DNA from 3 places in the Sporolactobacillus sp. KGMB 08714 genome. Region 3 is predicted to be linked to each of the others. Evidence: riboswitches for the same ligand, from Rfam matches in the RefSeq annotation. Region 3 holds a riboswitch; each other region holds the start of a gene.

Region 1 (6,085 bases), on a different contig from region 3:
TTATCCGATCACGATAAGCCAGTCATCTGCCAGCATCAGCCAGCCGTCGACTTCTACAAAGAAAAATAGCTCGATTAAATATACGAATAAGCCGGCTGTTTATTCGTATGACTCTTCTAAAAATACAGCTGCCCATACAAATAAAATCACACAAAGTTATGTGGATTATGTCAAAAAAATACAGCCCTCTCTTTTAGATGCCGTCTCCTTCACGCGCAGCGTAAACATGAATCTGCTTAAGAAGAGCGGAAACAAAGCAGTTCCTGTAGATACGGCTAATCTTAATCTCGGTTCCTACCCTGACAAACCTGCCGGCGGCAACTATTTCAGCCAGTATTATCATTTACTTGCAGGAAACCTGCCGAAAGATAAAACGGATCTCGTTATGGTAGTTGATGAATATAACCGTCTCGACACATCGCTGCTTAAAGAACTGGGAATTAATTCTAAAGATGGAGAAAGTATAAGTTTTGATAAAATCATCGGAAAACAATTCAAATTGATCCTGAATAATGAATATTATAAAAAATCAGGGAATACCTATACAGTTAACGGCTCCCCCAATGATCTGTCCAATCTGTATAACAGCGGCCAGGCTATAACCTTAAGAATTTCCGGAATCGTCCGCATTAAAGAGGATACAAAGACTCCTTCACTTTCTTCCGGTGTTTATTATTCTGACCAACTGGCGCAATATTTCATTGGGAACGCATCAAATTCTGAGATTGTCAAAGCACAGAAAGAAGCAGATTATGATGTGCTGACCGGTTCATCTTTTTCCGCTGATTCCGGAAGTCCATCGAGTGCCGGCTCAAGCGGCGGCTTCGGTCCCAATATGAGCAGAAGCACGTCGGCTACGGGAGGAAGCACGAAAGTGTCATTGACGAAAAATGAGGTTCTTGCTTCTCTGGGATCGACGAGTATTCCGACCTCTATTGCTCTCTATCCGAAAGATTTTGATGCCAAGCAGAAGGTAACTGACTATCTTGATAAATGGAATGCCGGCCGCAAAGCGTCAGACAAAATTAACTATCAGGATCTTGCGGCGATGATGACAAAATTATCCGGCAGCATCATGAACGCGATTACCCTGGTGCTTATCGCATTTGCGGCAATATCTCTGATCGTATCCATGATCATGGTCGGGATCATTATCTATATCTCCGTTCTGGAAAGGACAAAAGAAATCGGCGTTCTTCGTGCACTGGGAGCCAGGAAGAGAGACATAACGCGGGTATTTAATGCGGAGACCTTTATAATTGGTACCTGTTCCGGCCTTATGGGTATAGGAATTGCCTATCTTTTGGAAATCCCGGCCAATATCATACTCTATAATTTGACATCCTTGAAAAATGTAGCTCAGCTAAATCCTTTGCATGCCGCGGCTCTCGTTGTCATTAGCATCGTACTGACATTGATCGGCGGATTGATTCCCGCCAAAATGGCAGCCAGAAGAGATCCGGTTGAAGCGCTGCGCAGCGAATGATCCGTGTCATCGGATGCCCTTTGATTTTGGGCGAATGGAAATAAAAGGCTCTGACCCGGGGCCCTTTTAATATACGGCATACGGCCGATCGATCAGATTTAACGCATCACTTCAAGGAGGTAATCATTGAAAGTAACGAGTATAATTGCGGAATCGACGGATGATTAATAGATTAGGGCATCGAAAAGTCACTGTGTCAATTAAGCCGGTTATTCAGATGCTTGAACAACTGCATCAAAAAAACCGGTAAATTTAATTAAATTTTAAGAAACAGGTCCTATTATAAAAGATGAACAAAATGTAACTCTCCCAAAAATAGACCTTTAGGGGTCTGTTTTTGATTTTACGAATTATTTATAGACCCGTTATATTCGGGTAATATTCATTTGATAAGATACAGATGCTTGCTTATAGCATGACTTACCCTGTATCGATTATCCAAAACCCATTTAAGCCTGAAGCAGGGCTTATTTTTTTATCCAGCAGAAAAGATCGTCCATTTTTGTTGCTGGCTGTTTTGAATCGCTTGTCCGGGGACTGGCATCGCTGTAAGTGATCCTGTGAAAATAATTGGAAAGTTCCGTTCCGATTTTTTGAAGAAGAGGATGACAAGAAAGTATATGCACTCGGCAAAAGGAGCAGAGAAGCGATTGTAATCTATGCCCGGTGACGATTAAGAAATACGGAAGATTTGAATAACCGGGAAGGAAAAGTCGTTGCGGAAAATCAAACGATGAACAGGTCATCGGCTTTTAACTAAGCAATTTGCTGAATTCCGCGGGGAGAAAACGTTTAGAAGAGCAGCATCTATGAGCGGGATTCATTTTTGGGCCTTTGGGCCGCGTCCTTCCTGCTAAACCGGGCCTGTTGTTTCTCCTGGTCATCATCATTGACATACCGCGAATGTGAATTATAATTTAGTTAATGATCAGGGCGACAGGGTGACAGACGTTCGGAATATGTCCTGGCGTTATCAGGTAGAAACAGTTGTAAAGATCTGTTTTTTAAATAAATAGCAAAAGTTCTTATCAAGAGTGGCGGAGGGACTGGCCCAATGAAACCCGACAACCAGCACGTTGTGCATGGTGTCAATTCCAGCAGATTCAATTCTGGCAGATAAGAGAACACGGCCAAGGGCTGCTTTTCTGATTCTGCGGAAAGCAGCCTTTTTTGTATGCACGTGATCTCTGTTCAATCCGCAGCGGTGCGATCAAAAAGGTCTGATTAACAAATTGAATGGCAGAAGGGAAAATACGATGAAAGGTATGATTGCATGGCAAAATTAACGGATAGTCAGCTCGAATCGGTACTGATTAAGTACCGTCATCACTTCCATGAGTATCCGGAGTTGGCTGACAATGAATTTAAAACGACTGAGAAGATTAAGGAGATTTTGACCCGTTGGAATATTAAAATCTTATCGACTCATTTGAAAACCGGCGTTTTCGCCGAAATAGGTCTAAAGGACGGCCCCACGCTTGGCCTGCGTGCCGATATTGATGCGTTGCCGATCCAGGAAGAATCCGGCGTTCCATTTCATTCAAAAGTTCCCGGCAAAATGCATGCCTGCGGCCATGATACGCATATTGCTTCATTGCTGGGCGGTGCTTATCTGATTAAGCAGCGGGAAGCAGAACTGCCCGGAAAAGTCCGTCTGCTTTTCCAACCCTCTGAGGAAGCTAATGAAGGTGCTTTGCAGGTGATTAATGACGGTCAGCTTGACGGTGTTGATGCCATCATCGGTTTTCACAATACACCCAATCAACCGATAGGACGTGTCGGATTGAAGCCGGGTATTGCCAGCGGCGCCATTGATAAATTCAAAGTGACGCTGACCGGTATTGGCGCCCACGCTTCCGCACCGCAAAACGGCCGTGATCCGATCGTTGCTTTAGGCGCGGAAATCGGTGCCCTTCAATCGATTATCAGCCGCAATATCAATGCTTTGTCCGGCGGTGTTTTGAGTATTACGCATGTTACCGCCGGAAATACATGGAATATTTTACCGGAAACTGCTTTTTTTGAGGGGACCGTTCGGACCGCGAATAAAGAAGTGCGCGAGACGATAAAAAAACGATTTCCGCAAATAGTCGATGCCACCGCTAAAGCCTATGGAGTGACTGCGGACATTGACTGGTATACCGGTGATCCGTCCGTCGTTAACGATCCCGGACTAACGGCCATTGTCCGGGATGAAACTAGCAAATTTACGGATACATATGAATTAACTCCCGGTTTAGGAAGTGATGACTTTGCCTGTTTCCAGGAGCATGTCCCGGGCGTTTATGTGGATATCGGCAACGGCGGTCATGTCAGTGTCCACAACCCGCGATTTACTGCCGACGACGGTCTCCTGATCTACGGGGCTCGTTTTTTTGAAAGAAATAGTTTCAGATTATTACACGAACTGTCTAACAGCAAATGAATCAATGATCTCCTATCATTGCATCGTCTGACGTCCGCCAGATCGGACAGGTCTGAAAGGTGCGGGCCAGCAGGCCGGATAACCTATCGTTTTTTGAATGAGAAGTTCCAGGGAAAGGCCGGCGTTGCCGGGCCATTGGCACCAAAAATACGGATGATTCGCCGGCGTGTTTGTTACGCTCACGGACACTGGCAAGGGCAAAACGGAAAAAATAAGTTTGAATCAGTTTGGAGCTGGAAAGAGTATGGACATTCGAGAGATGGTTCCCGGGGACTATGAGGGCGCCTATGATTTGTGGTCGAGGGTACCGGGAATGAATTTAAGATCCCTGGATAACAGTTACGAAGGTATTGCCCGGATAATCCGGAAAAATCCGGAGACTTGTTTTGTCGCCGTGGAAAACGGCCGGATCGTCGGCACGATTCTCGGCGGGACGGACGGCCGCAAGGGCTTTATTTACCATACGGCAGTCGATCCCGTCTATCGGGGGAGAAGAATCGGCACTCTTTTAATTGATCGTGTCTGTGAAAATTTTAGAAAAGAGAAGATCACAAAGATCGGACTGTTTGTTGTGCTCGATAATGAAGACGGAAAAAGTTTCTGGAGAAAAAAAGGCTGGAATTTCCGGCCGGATATTGTGTACCTGGATAAGGATCTGTAGAAAGCACGGACCATGAAGACGGATCATTAACAAAAAGCAGAGCAATGAGCAATAAGGCTTTACCGCGCCTGCAGTTGTTTTTCGGGAAAAGCAGCGGGGCAATCGCTCATTCGGTTGTCTCAATTGATTGGCCCGCAAACACCGGATGAATCGATTGTCAAGTTCGGATAAACTTCAGTTCATTATATGGCCGTATCAGCAGAGGGGGCACTTTGGATGCCGGAGGAAAAACCAGAAAGATTCGACACTTTGAAAATACATGCGGGATATGATCCGAAAGAACATAACTATGCCTCATCGGTTCCGATTTACCAGACGGCAGCTTTTGGTTTTGGCGATTCGGACCGGGCAGCACGGCTTGTTAATTTTAAGGAAAAAGGGTTCAGTTATTCCCGGGTAAGCAACCCAACTGTCGCCGTTCTGGAAAAACGGATTGCAGGTCTTGACGGCGGTGCGGATGCAGTCGCCGTAGGTTCCGGAATGGCGGCCGTTTCCTATACCATTCTTAATCTGACTGAAGGCGGCGGCCGGATCGCGGCGGCCGCAAACATTTACGGTGCAAGTTTTGATGAGTTTCGCACGCTTTTTCCCAAATATGGTATTTATTTTGATTTTATTGATGACATCAATGACTGGAATCAGGTTGAATCCGCGATCAAGGAAGATACGAAAGCGATCTTTGTGGAAAGTGTGACCAATCCGGCAACAACTGTGGCGGATATAGCGGCTCTGGCCCAGCTGGCGCACAGGCACGGAATTCCCCTGGTCGTCGATAATACCTTCCCGACGCCCTGCCTTTTTAATCCGATCCGCTACGGCGCGGATCTTGTTGTTTATTCGTCGACTAAGGGGATCAGCGGGCATGGCGAAGTGATTTCCGGCCTGATTGTCGACGCAGGCAACTTTGATTTCGGCAATGGCAGGTTCAAACAGTTTGAAGAAAAAGAATTTATCCTCGGAAATGAGGAGGAACACATGCAGAGAAGCTTTGTCGAAGCTTTCGGCAATAAAGCTTTTGCCGCCCGGCTCCGGCTCAAATATCTCCGTCTGTTCGGCGCCGTGCTCGGTCCGTTTGAGGCTTATCTTGTCCTTCTCGGCATTGAGACTCTGTCGGAGAGACTGGACAAACAAGTTGCCAGCGCCAAAAAGATTGCGGAGTTTCTGACAGCCAATCCACATGTCAGAACCGTTCAGTACTCCGGCCTGCCGGATCATCCGCAGCATGAACTGGTAAAAAAATATTTTCCCAGAGGTGTGGGAGCCATCTTTGCATTTGACATGGACGGAACGGAGGAGCAGACAAAGAAAGTTCTGGATTCGGTAAAAATTTTCAGCTATCTGCCCAATGTCGGCGATGTACGCTCACTGATCGTAAATCCATGCCGGACAACGCATCGTGAGATCCCTTCTGCCTACAGGAGACGGGGCGGGCTGTCCGACACGGTGATCAGGCTCTCGATCGGTCTGGAAGATGCAGATGATCTGATCGCCGATCTCGATCAGGCGATCCGCA
Region 2 (6,085 bases), on a different contig from region 3:
CATTTAACCGATTCCTCACGCATGACCGGGACTCCGATTTTATCGATGATTTCATCGACAATCGCCAGTGCAGTCATGTTTTCATAGGAAGCCTCCTGTTCAAGCACCAGCCGGTGTCCAATGACAAACGGAGCCATGGCTTTGACATCGTCCGGAACGACGAAATCGCGCTGTTCGACGAAAGCGTATGCCTGAACGGCTTTCAGCAGACCCAGCGTTCCTCTCGGACTGACTCCGAGATAAACCATCGGATGTTCGCGCGTTGCCGTAACGATATCAAGAATATAATTTTTGATACTGTCCGAAACGAAAACCGAATCTGCACAGCGGCGCAGCTGCAGAATATCGGAAACCGTCAGAATCGAGCGGAGCTCTTTCAGAGGATCGCGGCCGGCCGTGCGGTTCAAAATGGCCAGCTCGTCTTTCCTGCTCGGATAGCCTATGGACAGCTTGATCAGGAAACGGTCCAGCTGAGCTTCGGGCAGAGTATAAGTTCCTTCGTACTCAATCGGATTCTGGGTGGCCATGACAAAAAAGAGGTCCGGGAGTTCCCGGGAAACACCGTCTACAGTCACACTGCCTTCCGCCATTCCTTCCAGAAGAGCGGATTGCGTCTTCGGAGACGTCCTGTTTATCTCATCCGCTAAAATGATATTGCCCATCAGCGGTCCCGGTCGGAATTCAAATTGCAGAGTTTTTTGATTATACAGGGAGAGGCCGGTAATATCGGAGGGCAGAAGATCGGGCGTAAACTGAATCCGTTTGAATTCCGCCCCGATTGTCCGGGCGATGGCACGGACGAGGAGCGTTTTGCCCACACCCGGAATATCTTCAATCAGAACATGTCCCCCGGCAAGCATGGCAACCGTGATCAGTTTAATGATTTTCCTCTTGCCGACTACGACGGTTTCAACATGATCGATCATATCAGCGATTAGTTGATGTTCAGCGCCATGGTTCATTTTTTTCCCCGCTTTGTTCTGATTATTTCAACCATTTCAATTCTATTGTACAGACTTTCCGGCCGTAATTCCATTCGGGGCTCCTCAGAACGCCGGCGGGGCACAGACCGGGCGACAGGTTTAAATACTTTATATGGATTCTTCAGCCCATTTTCCTGCTGTATCGCCAAATAATGAGGATCGGCTTTTCCTGAGACTGTCAGTCTCTCGAACGGCAGAGAGCATTTCCGCGATTAATAAACTCGCACAACGATTTGACAGATCAGGTGCCGCGGAATCGGGCGCAATGATCGATAAACGGCTACTGATGACCGATAAACTCCCGATGACGACCGATAAACCCGGCACAACGGACGATAAACTCCCGGCGACGGCCGATAAAATCGGGCCACACCAGTTGATAAGACCCCGGCCGCGGTTGATCCATCAATCAGGGATGATCTTGCCGTTCTGATTATTCACACTTATTGGTCCGTTTGCTGCTGATTTTTTGACTGTTTCTGTCGATTTTCCGCCGGCTGCTTGATAGGAACGAAACTTTCAATAGCCCCGCTGACCTTTTTGGAAACGCTCCTTTTTGGGCAACTTTAACCGGAAGGACGTTTCCCGGTGATTTTGGCTGCGATTTACAGGAATCCGCGGGCGGTCAGGAGAAAAAGAGCAGACATTTCCGCCATGCAGCGCCTGCCCGTGCGGGATCTGCCGCTTTTTCAGCGGAATCAAGCGCCGTTCACCTGAACCATTCAAAAGAATAAACTGCCGCCTGTGCCAAGCGATCGCTTTTCGGAAAAATCGCCGGTGTTTTCGCGCCGCAGCCCGACTGGATGCATGAGTTGAGAAGATGCCCATTATACTTTATAAAACTGTCGCCGCCCGGTCCGTCGGACATAGCCGTTTAAAAAAGCCGATATTCTTTCTTCCAGAAATAAAAGGAGGAAGCACGTCATATTTTTCGCGTGATTTCTCCCTTTTCGGTCCTGCCTGTCCATTGACGGACCAGCCTTTTTTACAGACTGTTTTTTAACTGATCCACCGAAACGGATAATGTATCGGTTCCCGTTCCCAATTTTTTCGTGATGCCGACAAGTTCATCCATACTTTTATTGATATCCTCGGAAAGCTTGCTGTTCCGGTCAACCGATGAAATGATGTCTCGGAATTTGTCGGCAGTCTGCTTCGATTCTTCCATTCCTTTTTCTATGATTCCCGTCGTTGCGTTCAGAGAACCGACAACGCGGGACGTGACGTTTACAGACTTGCCTATAAGATCGGAAATCTGCACCATGGCATGATTGGTTTCTTCAGCCAGTCTTTTTATCTCCTGTGAGACGACGGCAAATCCCTTGCCGTACTCTCCCGCCCTGGCCGCCTCGATTGCCGAATTCAGAGCCAGTATGTTCGTCTGCTCCGAAATTTCTTTAACGAGAACGGTCACGCGGCCGATGGCCTGTGACGATTCTTCCAGTTTTCCGACCATCCTGCCCATTTCTTTAATGGAGTGATTGGCCGCCGTAACCTGAGAAAAAAGCCGTTCCAGCTGGGCCTGTCCCGCGGAAGCCTGTGTTTTGGCAGTCTGTGTCTCCCGGCTGCTTTCGGCCGAAGACTCCCTGACGAGTTGAAAATGTCCGGACAAAGCGCTGACCGTCTCCCCGGTCTGATCCGTCAGAGCCGTCAGACTGTCGCTGACGTGCGCTATGGCCGATCGGAGATCTTCCCGGCCTACTTCATATTCCCTCTTCAGGTTCTGTGAGTATTCCAGATCGTAAGCTTCAAGAACAATCTGCTGCTCAAAGCTGATGATCTTATCAATCGCCCGGACCATTCGCTCGACAGCAGAAATATCGCCGACCGTTCGGAAAACGATCCGGCACAGGCTGCTCTGCAGATTTTGAAAAGCTCCCATGTAGTAAGACGGACTCAGAGCAATCGTATAATGTATTTTTCCGACCCTGAGCCGCCTTTCAAGAAAGGATTCATCAATGATTCCTGAAAAGAGTTCCATAACATGTGCCGCCAGCGTCCGGCTCAGCTTTTCAACGGTGCTGTGCTGGTCGATCATTTGTTTCAGCGGCTCGATTTCATAGACACTGCCGTAGAAATCTTTTGCGATGACATTGATCTCTTTCTGCACAAAAGGCCGCAAGAGCTTCAGCAGCTGCAAATCTTCATTTGTCAGATCAAGCATTCTCAGTTTTTCAAGCACCTTGCCGTCTTTGACCGTGACAGAGACTTTCACGGACTTTGCCCTCTCCAGCCAGTCATCAACCGCTTCCTCACCTTTTTTAAAAAACACCCGGTCTCCCCCGCTTCCGTTCGCTCTTTAGTCCATGATCGGCACGCTGATCCATTCAGAATAGGCCTCACGATGGATTTATCTACATTATAACAAAACCGGTTATAACGGAACCTGGTGACTTTTAACGGATTTTCAAACAAATGTAAGGGTGCATGCTTTCTTTTCGAACAAGTTTTCTTTAAAACGGCCGAAGAAATTTACTCTGGAGATCCATCTGCCGATATCAAACCGTATCGGCCGTTTGCATTTTCAATTGACGCGGGAAATGTTTCGTGCTAAAATTTCTTTAAACTTCATTATGAAAGACTCTTATTGAGAGTGGCGGAGGGACTGGCCCAGTGAAGCCCGGCAACCTTTCAGTGAATTTGAAAAAGGTGCCAATTCCAGCAAAACTTCGATCAGCGGGGTTTTGAGAAATAAGAGGGTGCGGATGATCATTCAGGCCTCTCTGCCAAAGCTGGAGAGGTCTTTAATTTTTCCGCTTTTTTATTTCCCGCTCATAGATAAGGCTTCTTTCAAAGAAAGGAAACGGGAGGATGAGAGTATGGCAGAAGTGCTGAGTTCCAATCTTGGCTATCCGAGAATCGGTGAAAAACGGGAATGGAAAAAGGCCCTGGAGCAATTCTGGGCCGGCAAAATTTCAAAAGACGTCTTTCTTGCGACGGTTAAAAAGCTTCGCCTGAGTTATCTGAAAAAGCAAAAGGACCTGGGTGTAGATCTGATACCGGTCGGTGATTTCAGCCTTTACGATCACGTGCTTGATACGGCCGTATTATTCGGCCTGATTCCCGATCGCTTCAACAAGGGAGATAAAAAGATTCCGCTCGAAACCTATTTTTCTATTGCCCGCGGAGACAAAGAAGCAGAAGCTTCGGAAATGACAAAATGGTTCAATACCAATTATCACTATATTGTCCCTGAAATCAGCAATAAAACACGGCCTTTCATCACCGAAAACCGCCTGCTTACTCTGTTCAACGAAGCAAAAAACGAGCTCGATATTATCGCTAAGCCGGTGATTGTCGGTCCGGTCACTCTGCTCCGGCTGTCCAAGGGTTATGATCGCGATCATTTCAGGCCGCTTCTTGAATCACTGATCCCGCTGTACGTCCGGGTATTTAATGAACTGAAAGATGCCGGAGCCGAATGGGTGCAGATCGATGAACCGGTATTAGTCGGAACGCTGTCTCAGGAAGATCTGGAAGTATTCCGGGAAACGTATCGCTCGATCAGAAACGGTGTCCGCGGATTAAAGCTGCTCCTTCAGACTTATTTTGAAGCCATCGACGGCTACGAAGAAATCATCAAACTGCCGGTCGACGGCATCGGCCTCGATTTTGTTGACGGCAGAGAGGCGAACCTCAGCCTGCTTCAGACTGCCGGATTTCCGAAAGACAAAGTACTCGCGGCCGGCGTGATTGACGGACGCAACGTCTGGAAAACCGATCTGGCCGCGACGTTCGACCTTCTTTCCAAGCTGCTCGGTTACGTCGGCGGAAAAGATAAACTGTTTGTCTCACCGTCATCCAGCCTGCTGCATGTTCCTGTGACCGTCAGGAATGAAGCATCGCTCGATCCGCTATTAAAAAATGCGCTTTCGTTCGCCGATGAAAAACTGACGGAAACGGTCACACTTGTCAAAGGACTGAATTCGGGAAAAGCGGCAATCGAAGCAGACATCAGGAAAAGCCGGGACGACCTGCAGGCGCTGCAGCAGTCCGATCACCGCAACAACAAGAATGTACAGAGAGAACTGCGGCATCTCGGATCCGAATTGCCGTCGCGCCCGGGATCGTTCAGGCTGCGCCGGCAGATTCAGAAAGACGCTTTTCAACTTCCGATCCTTCCGACAACGACGATCGGAAGCTTCCCTCAGACCCCGGAGGTCCGACAGGCACGGCGCAATCTGCGCAAGGGCGAGTGGTCGGAAGAACAGTACAATCAATTTATCAAAGACGAAACAGGCAAATGGATTAAAATTCAGGAAAACATCGGCGTCGATGTGCTTGTCCACGGAGAATTCGAACGGAACGACATGGTGGAATATTTCGGCGAAAAACTGGCGGGATTCGCCTTTACACGCTTCGGATGGGTGCAGTCCTACGGCTCGCGCTGCGTCAAGCCGCCGCTGATTTTCGGCGACGTTGCCTGGCAAAAACCGATAACGGTAAAAGAAAGCGCCTATGCCCAGTCGCTCACCAAACTGCCGGTTAAAGGCATGCTTACCGGTCCGGTTACTATCTACAACTGGTCCTTCGTCCGCAACGACATCAGTCAGGCCGATGTCTTCAACCAGATCGCGCTGGCACTGAAGAAAGAAGTGCACGCGCTTGAAGAAGCGGACATCCGCATGATTCAGGTGGATGAACCTGCGCTGCGCGAAGGCCTGCCGCTTAAGGAAAAGAAAAAAGCCGGGTATCTGCACGATGCGGTTTACGCGTTCCGGCTCGCCACTTCGTTCGTCAACAACGATACACAGGTCCACACCCATATGTGTTACTCGGAATTTGACGAAATCATTGAAGCCATTGATGCGCTCGATACCGATGTCATTTCGATCGAGGCCGCGCGCAGCCATGGCGAAATCATCTCGACCTTTGAAGATTTTAAATATGAAAAAGGAATCGGCCTCGGCGTTTACGACATCCACAGCCCGCGCATTCCAAGCGTCGATGAAATAAAATCCTATGCGGAACGCGCACTGCAGGTGCTTGATCCGAAACTGTTCTGGATCAACCCGGACTGCGGCCTTAAGACACGTAAACCGGAAGAAGCGATTCCAGCACTGAAAAACATGGTTGAGGCTGCCCACGAAGTCCGGAAGGAA
Region 3 (6,085 bases):
CCGAATTGTCGGAAATAGGATCTGACATCATCAACAGACATGGCCCGTCCTCCTTATCCAATCAATAGTTTTGGCGTATCCTGCAGGTTTGCCTGCATCCTATGTAAATTTTTTGCTTAATGAACAGTCTAACAAATTCACTGACCCTGTCAATAAAAGCCGGCTGGCAGAATTTGAGACAGCCGTTATTTTATATTTATTCCCAATCATTTGGCCGGCAGGACCCGCCGGCCTTCAAATTCGAAAAAAGCGGCGGCTCCTGAGAAAAATTCCGGGAGATCCGAGACATGTTTCGTACAAAATTCAAAATTTTTCGGATCAGCATCCCCTTTTGCAAATTGCCGGGATATATAATAAATTAAGTGTATAATCAGTGTCCGCTTTATCGTGATAAAAATTTTTGACTAGCCGAGAAGGGACGGTATCATGACAACGTATTACACAGGAAAAGAAATCTGCGGCAAGTACAGCGACATTGAAAATGACGACTTTGGGACGGATGCCCATCGATTCATTTTAACTGCAGTAGCCAAAGAAACATTGTATGAAGTGCCCTGCCCGTTCAGCAGCAACGGACGAAATCTCCTGACCTTTAAAGAATGGGAGGAGCACCCGGAAAACTATGATGGTTATCATACCGACAGCATTCAGAAAATGATCGAGTATATAAAAAAGGGCGGAACGATGCCGCCGATGATTGTTAATAAAAATCTGGGCCTCTACGACGGCCAGCACAGACTCACCGCCTACAGTATGATCCCCGAAATAAAGGAAGTTCAGATCTACAAGGAGGTGTGATCCGTATCGGAAACGCGGGAAAAAGGCAGTCCGTCGTTCCCGATCTGAAAAAACGGAGCTGAAATATGCTTCGCTTTTTTCTGTGCGGCCGAGATAATTATTTTCAGCCTGGACAGACTCATTTTCCGTTCCTTATTACAATGACAGCCTCTCTTAGGAAGAATAATTCCATCGGTGCCGGCAAATAGTAATTCCTGTAATCATCAAAAGGAGGTATGAGGATGGACGCACAGCGGGCTCAGGAAATTGCCGGGTCGCCGATTATGGTGAATGTGACTCATAACGGGACCCCCGTTTATATTCAGCACGTCGATGAGAGCATGCAGACCGCCCGGATTTATCCGCTTGACAATCCGGGAAATGAGCGTGAAGTTTCTGTCGCAAACCTGCAGGAACATGAATAAATGAAAAGCACCCGCCGCCGCGATTTTGGCTGCGGAAAGTTATAGAAACCCTGCAGGCCGGCTTCCTGCCGAATGCCTTTTAACATTTGTCGGTCCAAAAGACAAATAAAACACATATTTTTAGTATGAATGTGTATTGACATAACGGCGGCCAGTGGTATGATATTAATCAACAAATTAATAAAGTGAATTCTTATCCAGAGCGGCGGAGGGACTGGCCCTATGAAACCCGACAACCAGCACATGATTGTGTATGGTGTTAATTCCAGGAGCACGGATCCGTGTTCAGAAGATGAGAAGGAATAAAAAGCAGGCCTTCTTCATCTTGACGGCTTGTTTTTTAATTTTAAATTACAAATGAGTTAAAGGAGGCGGATGGCAGCAATTCACTTCAGACAGAAAAAATCGGAAAAGGAGGTGAACCGCACGATGCTGGCATTGAAAAACATCCATAAGTCGTTCAACGATCATGAAGTCCTGAAGGGCATCGATTTAGACATTAACAAAGGCGACGTCGTGACCATTATCGGTCCGAGCGGCACCGGCAAAACGACCTTGCTGAGATGCGTCAATTATCTGGAAAAACCCGACGAAGGAGAAATCGCCTTCACAGATTTCCAGCTGAACTGCCGGTCCGTCAAAAAAAAGGACATTCTTCGGCTCCGAAGAAAAACGGCAATGGTTTTTCAGCAGTACAATCTATTTAAAAACAAAACAGCCATTGAAAACGTCATGGAAGCACAGATCGTTGTCCGGAAAAAAAGTAAAAAAGCCGCTTATGAAAGGAGTCTGGAAGAATTAAACAGAGTCGGGCTCGCCGACAAACTGGACGCCTATCCTTCCCAGCTTTCCGGCGGCCAGCAGCAGAGAGTCAGCATTGCCAGAGCCCTGGCAATGGAACCGGAAATCATTCTTTTCGACGAACCGACGTCGGCGCTTGATCCGGAACTGGTCGGCGAAGTATTAAACGTGATTGATAGTATTGCAAATTCGGGCGTGACGATTCTGCTTGTTACTCACGAAATGGCCTTTGCCCGGACCATTTCGACAAAGGTCGTGTTTATGGATCAGGGGAAAATCGTTGAAGAAGGGCCGCCTTCTCAGATTTTCAACCATTCTAAAGAAAAAAGGACCCGGGAATTTCTCAGTCATTTTAACAACAGCTACAAAAAAATTATAACAGCAAAGTGAGTGGAAGAACAATGAAAAAGATTTCAGCCGCCGTACTTGTTTTCATCCTTTTATTTACACTGGGCGCTTGTTCGAACAGTTCATCCGGCGCAAACCAGTCCTCATCTTCATCGAAGTCGTCCAGCGTAAAAACCGTTCAAATTGCCGTCCCGACGGCCGAAAAACCGCTGAGCTATACGGAAAACGGAAAACTGACAGGCTATGAGGTTGAGATATTAAGAAAAATCGATACAAAGCTGAAAGACTACAGTTTCAATATTCAAAGCGTCTCTTCGAACGCTCAGCAGATCGGCCTCGATACAGGCAAATACGATTTGATTGCCGAAGGATTTTTTAAAAATTCCGTGCGTGAACAAAAGTATCTGATTCCGAATGAAAGCGACGGAGCAAGCTTGATCAAAATTTATACGAATGACGCCAATCAATCCATTACGAACTTTTCGGATCTGGTCGGCAAAAAAATCGCTCCGGTCGACGCCAACGGGGGCATATACAATATTTTAACGGCCTACAATACTCAGAATCCTTCGAAAAAAATCGACATTCCGACATCGGACACCGGCCTTTCGACAGCCGACCGGCTTAAAGAAGTAGCTGCCGGAAAATATGACGCCTCGGTTCTTCCGTCCAATCTGGGTGAGGCTCAGATTATTAAACAACTGAACTTAAAGATTCATACTTCTGCCCCGGTAAAAGTAATCCCGACCTACTTCCTGCTCTCGAAAAAGAACGAAAAGCTTAAAGAAGCCGTTGATTCAGCCTTAAAGCAGCTGAAGAGCGATGGGACGCTTTCCGCACTGTCGAAGAAGTATTACGGAGAAGATGTTTTTCAATACAAAATAACCAACTAATTGTATCGAATTACATTGCAATAGGTAACGGAAATCTGTCACTATTTTATTGAACATTCTCACAGCTTCAGAAGGGATACAAGCGAAGATGGATATTGGCTACATGATCAAAATACTGCCCGGTTTTATTGACGCCCTTCCATTAACGCTCGCCGTTATTGTCTGTTCCGGGTTAATCGGATTATTATTAAGCATACTTGTCACAGGTATCCGAATTAAAAAAGTCAAATTTTTCAGTCCTCTGATGGAACTATATATTTCTTTCACAAGAAGCACGCCTATTCTGCTTCAGATGCTTCTTGTTTATTACGGGCTGCCGGTTGTCCTGTCTTTAATCGGCATGAACATCAATTATTGGAGCGGCATATTTTTTGCCATAGTGACCCTTGTCTTTCATTACGGCGCCTATCTTTCGGAAATTCTCAGGCCTGCCTATCTGGCCGTCGATAAGGGGCAGAAAGAGGCCGCTGACAGTCTCGGTTTTACGCCTTTTCAGACACAAATCCGGATCATATTCCCCCAGGTTCTGCCGATCGCATTGCCGGGTTTGGGAAATGCTTTGATTTATTTGATCCAGGATACATCCATCTTATTCATTATCGGCGTGGTCGACATTATGGGTACGGCAAATAATCTGATCTCCAACGATTTCGGCTCAAGGCAGATTGAAGTCTTTCTGACCGTCGCCTTAATCTATTGGGCCATTTCTTATCTAGCGGACAGGTTTATCAATTTTTTTGAAGCCAGAACGGCAAAGTATCATCTGGAAAACGGAATAAAACGATAAGGAGAAAAGTCTTGTTCGAACCCAACATCTTTTTTCAGGACTTTTCAGGGATATTGACTATTGTCCCTTATACATTAGGGCTTGCACTTTTGATTTTATTTTTCGCAATCCTGATCGGAGGCATTTTGTCGCTCATTGATCAATATAAGGTCCCTGTCCTGTCCCGGGTCACAGCCGTGTGCATTTCTTTTTTAAGAGGAACGCCGCTGCTTGTCCAATTATATTTAGCGTACTACGGCCTGCCGAAAATTTTTCTTTATTTTGCGGAATTGTTGAATCTTAGGTTCGATCCCAATCAATTTAATCCGGTCATTACGGTGATTGTCTCTTATTCCATCTGTTTTTCGGCTTTTCAGTCGGAAATCATACGAGGAGCATTTATGGCGGTCAGCTACGGACAGATAGAAGCCGCCCAATCCCTCGGATTCAGCTCCGTTCAGACCTTAAGAAGAATTGTCGTCCCGCAGGCCGTCATTGAAGCACTGCCCAACTTTTTAAACTCATACCTATCGATTATAAAGTCTCTGTCTTTGGCTTTCATGGTTTCCGTTGTCGATATATTGGCGAAAGCAAAACTTGAATCCGCGTTAAACTTTCGCTATCTGGAATCTTATGCCGCAGCCGCTGCCGTTTATTGGCTGCTATGCGTGTTCCTGACTGTTGTTTTCAGAAAATATGAAAAAACGTTAAGAAAAGAAGCCTGATTTCTTATAAAAGGGAGGACAAGAGCATGAACCGATTCGAACGTATTAAAGCCGCGTTAAACTTTGAAGATGTGGACCGTATTCCCGTAAATTTATGGATGCATTTTTCCGCTTATGATCAGAATCCAAAACTGCTGGCTGAGAAACAAGTGGCATATGCCAGAAAATATGATTTTGATTTTATTAAACTGGCTCCGTTCGGTTTATACGGAGTGGAAGACTGGGGCGTCGAAATTGAATATTTTAACAAAATTAACCAACCGCCCACTGTCAGACGTTATGCAATTGAGTCGGCCGACGACTGGAAAAGGCTTGAAGTGCTTCCTGCCATTTACGGAACGTATGGAAAGCAGCTGCAGCTTTCCCAGCATGTCAGCAAACTGGCGAAGAGAGAATTCCCGTTTGTCCAGACGATTTTCAGCCCACTGACGACCGCCCATAAACTGGCGGGAGACCGGCTGTTCCTTGATATTAAGGAAAATCCCGCAGTTGTCAAACAGGCGCTCGATGTGATTACGGAAACGACGATCAATTTTGTTAAAGCCAACATTGAAGCCGGTGTCAGCGGATTTTTCTTTGCCACGAAATCTGCGACCAAAGATCTGTTCACGGAGGACGAATACAAAGAATTCGGTGTGCCTTACGACTTGAAAGTGATTAACAGTTATAACAAACAGACGTTCTTCAATATTGCGCACATTCACGGACCGAACAATCTGTTTCATCTGATCGCAGCCTATCCGGTGAATTGTCTGAACTGGCATGACCGCTGGGTTTCTCCTTCGCTTGCAGAAGCGAGAAAAATAACAGACAAGTGCCTTCTGGGCGGCATTCGGGAGGTTCCGTATTTCGATGAGAATAACCGGATCGTCCGAAAAAGCCTGCTTGTGAACGGTACCGTCAGTGAAGTGGAGAATCATGTGAAAGAAGCGATTCGTGAAGTAAACGGCAAGGGGCTCATTCTGGGACCCGGCTGTGTTGCCGATCAGGAAGCGTCCGAAAAAAATATTTATGCCGTGAGAAGGGCTGCCGTGCCCGGCAAAGCGAAACCCGCATCCGAGGCCACGACTGCCTGATGCCGATTAACCGGCAGCTTTGGTTAAAAGAAACCGTAAAGGAGCACGGTAAAAATGGCACATACACACGGCGGGCCTATATATTCTTACGGAAGCGCGGGCGAAAACATTTCTGGAAATAAGGAGGCAAGGACAAGGAGCGGACTGATTATTTCCCTGATCGGGCTGCTGGCCATAGCACTTTTTCAGGCGGCGGTTGCTGCGATATCGGACAGCACGGCGTTGCTGGCCGATACGATTTACAATTTCGGCAATCTGCTGACATCGATTCTAT

Evidence for each region. A riboswitch is a leader RNA that binds a small molecule or an ion and turns the genes downstream of it on or off. The one in region 3 is predicted to bind S-adenosylmethionine.
Region 1: linked by a shared signal. The riboswitch ahead of Q6A92_RS13235 (amidohydrolase) and the one ahead of Q6A92_RS16265 (amino acid ABC transporter ATP-binding protein) in region 3 are both predicted to bind S-adenosylmethionine.
Region 2: linked by a shared signal. The riboswitch ahead of metE (5-methyltetrahydropteroyltriglutamate--homocysteine S-methyltransferase) and the one ahead of Q6A92_RS16265 (amino acid ABC transporter ATP-binding protein) in region 3 are both predicted to bind S-adenosylmethionine.

Annotation. Positions count from the first base shown of each region.
Region 1 is NZ_JAUUBW010000029.1:6,196-12,280, reverse strand. It holds gene Q6A92_RS13240 (ABC transporter ATP-binding protein/permease) at 1-1,486, shown strand, start outside; SAM riboswitch class I at 2,509-2,609, shown strand; gene Q6A92_RS13235 (amidohydrolase) at 2,760-3,911, shown strand; gene Q6A92_RS13230 (GNAT family N-acetyltransferase) at 4,156-4,572, shown strand; gene Q6A92_RS13225 (O-acetylhomoserine aminocarboxypropyltransferase/cysteine synthase family protein) at 4,789-6,085, shown strand, end outside.
Region 2 is NZ_JAUUBW010000067.1:121,810-127,894, forward strand. It holds gene Q6A92_RS18675 (DUF58 domain-containing protein) at 1-3, opposite strand, end outside; gene Q6A92_RS18680 (AAA family ATPase) at 1-962, opposite strand, end outside; gene Q6A92_RS18685 (hypothetical protein) at 1,503-1,685, opposite strand; gene Q6A92_RS18690 (globin-coupled sensor protein) at 1,969-3,255, opposite strand; SAM riboswitch class I at 3,565-3,681, shown strand; gene metE (5-methyltetrahydropteroyltriglutamate--homocysteine S-methyltransferase) at 3,803-6,085, shown strand, end outside.
Region 3 is NZ_JAUUBW010000045.1:3,275-9,359, reverse strand. It holds gene Q6A92_RS16280 (YbaK/EbsC family protein) at 1-41, opposite strand, end outside; gene Q6A92_RS16275 (ParB N-terminal domain-containing protein) at 427-798, shown strand; gene Q6A92_RS16270 (small acid-soluble spore protein H) at 1,020-1,202, shown strand; SAM riboswitch class I at 1,393-1,501, shown strand; gene Q6A92_RS16265 (amino acid ABC transporter ATP-binding protein) at 1,632-2,393, shown strand; gene Q6A92_RS16260 (transporter substrate-binding domain-containing protein) at 2,405-3,244, shown strand; gene Q6A92_RS16255 (amino acid ABC transporter permease) at 3,333-4,031, shown strand; gene Q6A92_RS16250 (amino acid ABC transporter permease) at 4,043-4,735, shown strand; gene Q6A92_RS16245 (uroporphyrinogen decarboxylase family protein) at 4,762-5,811, shown strand; gene Q6A92_RS16240 (cation diffusion facilitator family transporter) at 5,866-6,085, shown strand, end outside.